One region of the Methylobacterium sp. NPDC080182 genome, then DNA from elsewhere that is predicted to be linked to it. Evidence: riboswitches for the same ligand, from Rfam matches in the RefSeq annotation. Region 1 holds a riboswitch; the other holds the start of a gene.
What was found. Region 1 has a riboswitch for cobalamin ahead of ACQKQD_RS24635 (CbtB domain-containing protein). Riboswitches for the same ligand answer to the same signal wherever they lie in the genome.

Region 1 (3,199 bases):
CCGAAGACGAGGTAGCGGCCGTTCACCAGCGCCGCGACGTCGGAGATCAGCGACTCGCTCTGGATCTCCACCGGCAATCCGCGCCGCTCGGCGTACGCCTCCACCTCGGCGATGACCGGGTTCAGTCTGTTCTCGAAGACGAGCTTGACCGAGCGGATCCGGCCCTCGGCCAGGAGCCGGTCGATGACCATCCGGTAGAACGCGAAGGGCGGCTGCGGATAGTGCGGATCGACCCAGGTGCTGAAGATGTCGCCCGACCGGATGTGGATCAGGAGCTGGTCGTCGGGCTTCACCGGGAAGCTCTTCGGCAGGCCGTTGAACAGCGGCCGGATCACGCTCTGCACGATCGCGCGCGAATCCGTCGGCCCCCGCAGCGCGGTCACGCGCTCGAACTGCGTCGGGTCGAAATACAGGCCCGACAGGAAGTAGCCGTCCGCCGGCAGCGGCTCGTCCGGCGGGATGAAGGTGATGCCGTCGCAGGTCAGCCGCTCGGTCAGGAAGATCACCTTGCTGCGGTCGACCTTGGGCACCTTGATGTACTTCAGGTTGAGCGCCTTCGCGATGGACACCGCGATGATGTACTGGACGAGGCAGTTGCCGAAGGCGCCGTTCTCGAACAGCGACAGGCCGACCAGGGCGTGGCTGGCGCGGTCGGGCGCCGACTGGAGCGCGTAGGTGACGTAGACGTTGGCGCCGGGCGTCTCGTTCAGGAGCGTCACGTCGAGGCCGAGCATCGCCCGCAGCGCGATCAGGTCGACCGCGGCCTCGTCGGCGCGGATGCCGATGCCGGCGATCCGGGCCGGTTCGGGCGCGGCGATCCGGACCGCGCGCGCCCAGGCCCGCTCGTCGGGGACGATCGCGGCGACGAGGGCGTCCGGGGTCGCGGTCCAGCCGGCGAGGTCCGGCTCGGCCCACGTCACGCCGTCCTGCGAGACCGCCACCGCGACGTCGCCGGGCTCCGCGGGAACCGCCCCCTCCCCCGGCCGCAGGGCGACGGAATGGATCGGGAAGCGGCCGCCGAGGTCGACCTCGAGCCACGTCGTTCCCGTGCCCGCATCGGAGACGATCCGCGGCTCACGGCCTGCCGCGAGATCGACGAGAACCGGGGTCGGATCGTCTGTCGGGGCCATCGGGTCTCCGGGAGTTCAGCGCCCGCGCCGGGGCCGGGCGGGTATCGGGTGCGGCGGTGCCCGCTCCGGGGCGCGGCCGTCAAGCCCGCCCCGATCGCGGGGCGGGCGCGGGAAACGGCCGCGATCCGGCGCCGCTCCGTTGTGTCCCGGCGGTCATGCGTCTACAACGGTCCGGCGACGGTGCCCCGGAGACGGGGTGAAAAGGGAATGCGGTGAGGGGTTTGAAGCCCCGATTCCGCGGCTGCCCCCGCAACTGTGAGCGGCGAGCGCCCGCCAAGCGCCACCGGAGCGATCCGGGAAGGCGGTGGGCGCGCCGAGCCGCGAGCCAGGAGACCTGCCGTCGCGACAGGATCCCGCAATGCCGCCGGTGGGGCGGCTGGAGACGCTTCTGATGACGACGCAAACCCTCGCCCCCGTCGCCGCCGGCACCCGCGCGTCGGAGCGCCCGATCGCCGTCGCGCTCGCGGCCGTGCTGGGCCTCGGCCTGCTGTTCATGGCGGGCTTCTCGCCGGCGATCGCGCTCCACAACGCGGCGCACGACTTCCGCCACACCCAGAACTTCCCCTGCCACTGACGTCCCCGGACCAGGGATGATCATCCGGCTCCTGTCGGCGGCCCTCGCCGCCGGCTTCTTCGCGGCTGCCATCGTGACGGGCCTCGAATTCACGCTGACCTCGCCGCTGATCGTCGCGGCCGAGCGCTACGAGCAGCAGGAGGCGCCGAACCGGGCTGCCAAGGCGCTCCCGATCAAGGCGTTCCCGATCGTGCTCGCCCATGCCGGGCACGACCACGCCGCGCCCGACGCCGCGCCGGAATGGCAGCCCGCGCCCGGCCTGCCGCGGATGGCCTTCACCGGGCTCGCGACCCTTGTGGGCGGCGTCGGCTACGCGCTGCTGCTCGGCGCGGTGATGCTCGCCTGCGGCCGGGAACCCACGCCGCAGGTCGGCCTCGCCTTCGCGGTGGCCGCCTTCGCCAGCGTCGCGCTCGCGCCGGGTCTCGGCCTGCCGCCGGAACTGCCCGGCAGCGCGGCGGCCCCGCTCGCGACGCGGCAGGCGTGGTGGGTGATGACCGCCGCGGCGACCGGCATGGGGCTCTACCTGATCACGATTCGCCGCGCGCTGATCACGATCCTCGGGGGGCTCGTCCTGATCATCGCCCCGCACGTCGTCGGCGCCCCGCAGGCGCCCGAGGCCGCGTCCGAACTTCCGGCGGCGCTCGCCGCGCAATTCGCCGCGCGGTCGCTCGCCATCAGCTTCGTGTTCTGGATCCTGATCGGGCTGGGGCTCGGCTGGGCGTGGCAGGCCTTCGCCCGCGGCGCGGATCGGGGAGCGGCCCGTGCCTGAGACCGTTCTCTACGTCTGCACCACCTGCCGCCGGCCGGACGACGACCCCGACGGGCCCCGCGCCGGGGCCCGCCTGCTGGAGGCGCTCCGGGCGCGGAGCGGCGCCACGCCGGACCTGCGGGTCGAGGCGGTGGAGTGCCTGTCGGTCTGCAAGCGGCCCTGCACCGTGGCGGTCGCCGCGGCCGACCGCTGGACCTACGTCTACGGCGACATGGATCCCGCCGCCTCGGCCGAGATCATCCTCGGCGGGCTCGCGGCCTACGCGGCGACCCCGGACGGCATCGTGCCCTGGCGCGAGCGTCCGGAGGCGTTCCGCAAGGGCGTGATCGCCCGCATTCCCCCTTTCCCAGAACCCCGCCCGGTCCCCGCCGGCACCCTGGAGCCCGCGGAATGACCCTCGTGAACAAGATCCCCTGCACCATCGTCACCGGCTTCCTCGGGGCCGGCAAGACGACCCTCGTCCGCCACGTGGTCGAGAACGCCAAGGGGCGCCGCCTCGCGATCCTGGTGAACGAGTTCGGTGATATCGGCTTCGACAAGTCCTTCCTGGCGGCCTGCGGCGTCGAGGGCTGCACCGAGGACGCCATCGTCGAGCTGCCGAACGGCTGCATCTGCTGCACGGTCGCGGACGATTTCGTGCCGGCGCTGGAGACCCTTCTCGGCCGCGCCGAGCCGCCGGAGCACATCCTGATCGAGACCTCGGGCCTCGCCCTGCCGAAGCCGCTG
Region 2 (3,199 bases), on a different contig from region 1:
GGGCACGTCGATCGGCTGGTTGCCGGCGTACGAGACGGTGGCGCCGTTCACCGTCTGGTCGAACCGGTCGTACTGCGCGTGGAGGAGCGCGAGGTTGCCGTCGAGCCGCCAGCCCGGCGCGAAGCGCCAGCCGAGCGCCAGCTCGAAGCCCTGCGAGGACTGGCTCCCCACCTGCGTGGACAGCGTCGGCTGGCCGGGGATCGCCGAGATCAGGTTGTCCTTGACGATCCGGTAGCCCGCGACGGTCCATTCGAGGGCGCCGTCGAAGGCCAGACCCTTGGCGCCGATCTCGACCTGATCGCCGGTCGCGAGCTTGAAGCCCGCCAGCGACTGCGACAGCGTGATCAGGCTGTTCACTGGGTCGGTGGCGAAGCTGTACTGGGCGTAGAGCGCGCTGTCCGGCGTCGGGTTGTAGACGAGGCCGAACCGGTAGCCGAGCGCCCGGTAGGTCTTCTCGAACCGGGATCCCGTCTGCAGATCCTCGCGGTTCAGCGTCGGCACGTCGAGGCGGACGCCCGTGAGGAATGACAGCTTGTCCGACAGGATCACCCGGTCCTCGGCGAAGACCGAGGCCTGGCTCGTCTGCGTCGCGTAGGCCGGGCGCGCCCGGCCGTTCTGCGGGAACAGGCCCGGATCGTAGCCGGTGAGCGGCACGCTGGTGGTCTGGTCGAAGTAGAAGTTGTTGGTGTGGCGGAAGTCGATGTGATTCACGTCGAAGCCGGCCACGAACTGGTTCGGCAGCCCGAACAGGCTGCCCCGGAACGTCGCGTCGAGGCGGTCTCCGACCTGCTCCTGGCTGTGGTAGATCTCCAGGTAGTCGCCCCGGTCCACGAGCCCGGTGCCGCGGTTGTAGCTGTACTGCTCGACGTCGAGCCAGTGGCGCCGGCTGGTCAGCCGGTAGGCGGTGTTGCGGATCGTGATGTCGGCCGAGGGGGACCACTCGGTCTTGAGCTGGGTCCAGTTGTCGGCCCAGGTGATCTTCGCGTCGCGGACGTTGTAGTTGTTGAACCGGATGAGATCCGGGATCCGTCCCTCGACCAGCGGGGTGCCCCAGTAGCGGGCGGGCTCCTGGTAGCCGAGATCGTGGCTCAGGGTGAAGGCGAGGTCGGCGCTCGGCCGGAACAGCAGGGCGGCGGAGACCGCGAGGTTACGGAAATCGCCCTCCGGCCGCATCCAGCCGTCGGCGCGGTTGCCGCTGACGTTGAGGCGGTACGCGAAGGTGTCGCCGTACTCAGCCTGGCCCAGCGGGCCGCCGGAATCGAGGGCGAGCCGCGCGACCCCGTCGGTGCCGATCACCGCGCGGGCGGCGTTGATCGGCACGAAGACCGGCTTCTTGGGCACCACGTTGATGACGCCGCCGATGGCGCCGTCGCCGTAGAGCACCGAGGACGGCCCGCGCAGCACCTCGATCCGCTCGACGTTCCACGTGTCGAACGGGAAGGTCACGGTGTTGGCGCCGACGTAGAAGCGCGTGCCGTCGTAGAGCTGCTGGATCGAGTTCGGGCCGGCGAAGCCGCGGGACGTGAACGCGCCGTTGCCGTTGCCGGGCGCCGCGATGGTGGTGATGCCGGTCGCGTCCTGGGTCACGGCCTCGGCGATCGTGTCCTGGCCGCGCAGCCGCGCGGTCTCGCCCGACACGATGTCGAGGCTGGCCGGCGTCTCCAGCGGCGTCAGGCCGAGGCGGCTCGCGGTCCGGTCGGGGGTGCGCAGGTTGAGGCCATTCGGCGGCAGGCGGCCCGGGTCGCCGCCCGCGCCCGCGACCGACAGCTCATCCAGCGTGACCGCCTCCTGTGCGGCGGCCGGACTGGCGAGGAGCGCGAGGAGAACGCCGCAGAGCGGGGCCCGCCCGCCGAGGCAGGAGCGATGGGTCGATGAAGACATGGGGAAAGCGGTCCGTGCACGGCGCGCGCCGGCCCCCGCGTCCTACAAGCATTGTAATAACATTACAATGCGCGCGCTGTCCGGTAGCCTCTGCCCGTGCGGGCGCGCGACGGCGTCCTGCGACAGGGCTCGAGGGGTTCGGGACGGCGGAGACGGGCATGGGGAACGGCGTCGCGGGCGCGCTTGCTGTGGCACGTCACCGCGAACGAGGCCTCGGCGGCCGCCTCCCCTCGGGACTGGCGGCGCCTCGACACCCGCCAGGACACCCCGCCCGGCGCGTTTCGCGTGTGACCACGGCTGACGGCAGGTCTCCTGGCTCGCGGGTCGCCGCCCTCGCACCGTCTTCCCGGGGTGACCCAGTGACGTGGTGGTGAAGGGCTCGCCGCTTACAGTTGCGGGGGCAGCCGCGGCTTCGGGGCGAACCCCTCACCGCGTTCCCTTTTGATCCCCGAGGGGAACCGTCGAACACAGCTTGGCCGTAGCGGGGGCGGGCGTCAACCGTGTGTCCGGTTGTTGCCGTGGATCGGCGCGCTGTGCGCCGGTCCGTTGCGGCCTCGCCGACGACGGGCTAGCCCCTGCGGGATGACGGTCTGGCGGCCCCCTGCGGAGATTCGCGTGAAGGCGCTGGGTCTGCCCCGGCGCGGCAACAGCCTGCTCGTGGCCGAGGTCCGCGCGGATGACGGGCGGCTGAAAGGCGTCCGGCCGCTCGGCGGCAGCGTCGCGTTCGGCGAGCGAGTCGAGGACGCCCTGATCCGGGAGTTCCGGGAGGAGCTCGGCGTCACCGTCTCGGTGCTCGGCGGCCCCCGCGTCATGGAGAACATCTTCACGCACGAGGGGCAGGTCGGGCACGAGGTGCTGTTCCTGTTCCCCGTCGCCCTGCCGCCGGGGCGGTTCGACGGGCAGGAGCGCTTCGTGTTCCACGAGGATTCCGGCACCGCCTGCGTGGCGCGATGGTGCGATCTGGACGGGCTCGACGTGCCGGGCGGTCCCGACCTCTTCCCCGCCGGCCTGAAGGACCGCCTCCGCGACGCGTGGCGCGCGGAGCCCTGACGGACCGGCCCGGCCCACCGCCTTTGCCGCTCGGCGCGGGCGATGCTACAGCCGGGCAATCCCATCGGTCCGGACGTCCGCGACGCCGCGGCCCATGCGCCCGGACGCTCCGTCCGACGCGGAGACGGGTGCCGGCGGAAGCATGACGATACGACCTCCCAGAAGTGGCGGGCCGACGGGGCGCAAGCCTCAGGCCGGCAAGTCCAGCGCCAGCAAGTTCAGGGGCGGCAAGGCCCAGGCCGACGGCCGCGCCCGCACGGGCCCGCGC

Region 2: linked by a shared signal. The riboswitch ahead of ACQKQD_RS08915 (TonB-dependent receptor) and the one ahead of ACQKQD_RS24635 (CbtB domain-containing protein) in region 1 are both predicted to bind cobalamin.

Annotation. Positions count from the first base shown of each region.
Region 1 covers NZ_JBNNWO010000015.1:85,408-88,606, reverse strand. Annotated here, with positions in the region: gene ACQKQD_RS24640 (discoidin domain-containing protein) at 1-1,130, opposite strand, end outside; cobalamin riboswitch at 1,292-1,486, shown strand; gene ACQKQD_RS24635 (CbtB domain-containing protein) at 1,522-1,704, shown strand; gene ACQKQD_RS24630 (CbtA family protein) at 1,721-2,473, shown strand; gene ACQKQD_RS24625 (DUF1636 domain-containing protein) at 2,466-2,867, shown strand; gene cobW (cobalamin biosynthesis protein CobW) at 2,864-3,199, shown strand, end outside.
Region 2 covers NZ_JBNNWO010000004.1:55,198-58,396, reverse strand. Annotated here, with positions in the region: gene ACQKQD_RS08915 (TonB-dependent receptor) at 1-1,881, opposite strand, end outside; cobalamin riboswitch at 2,167-2,359, opposite strand; gene ACQKQD_RS08910 (NUDIX hydrolase) at 2,497-2,931, shown strand; gene ACQKQD_RS08905 (RluA family pseudouridine synthase) at 3,074-3,199, shown strand, end outside.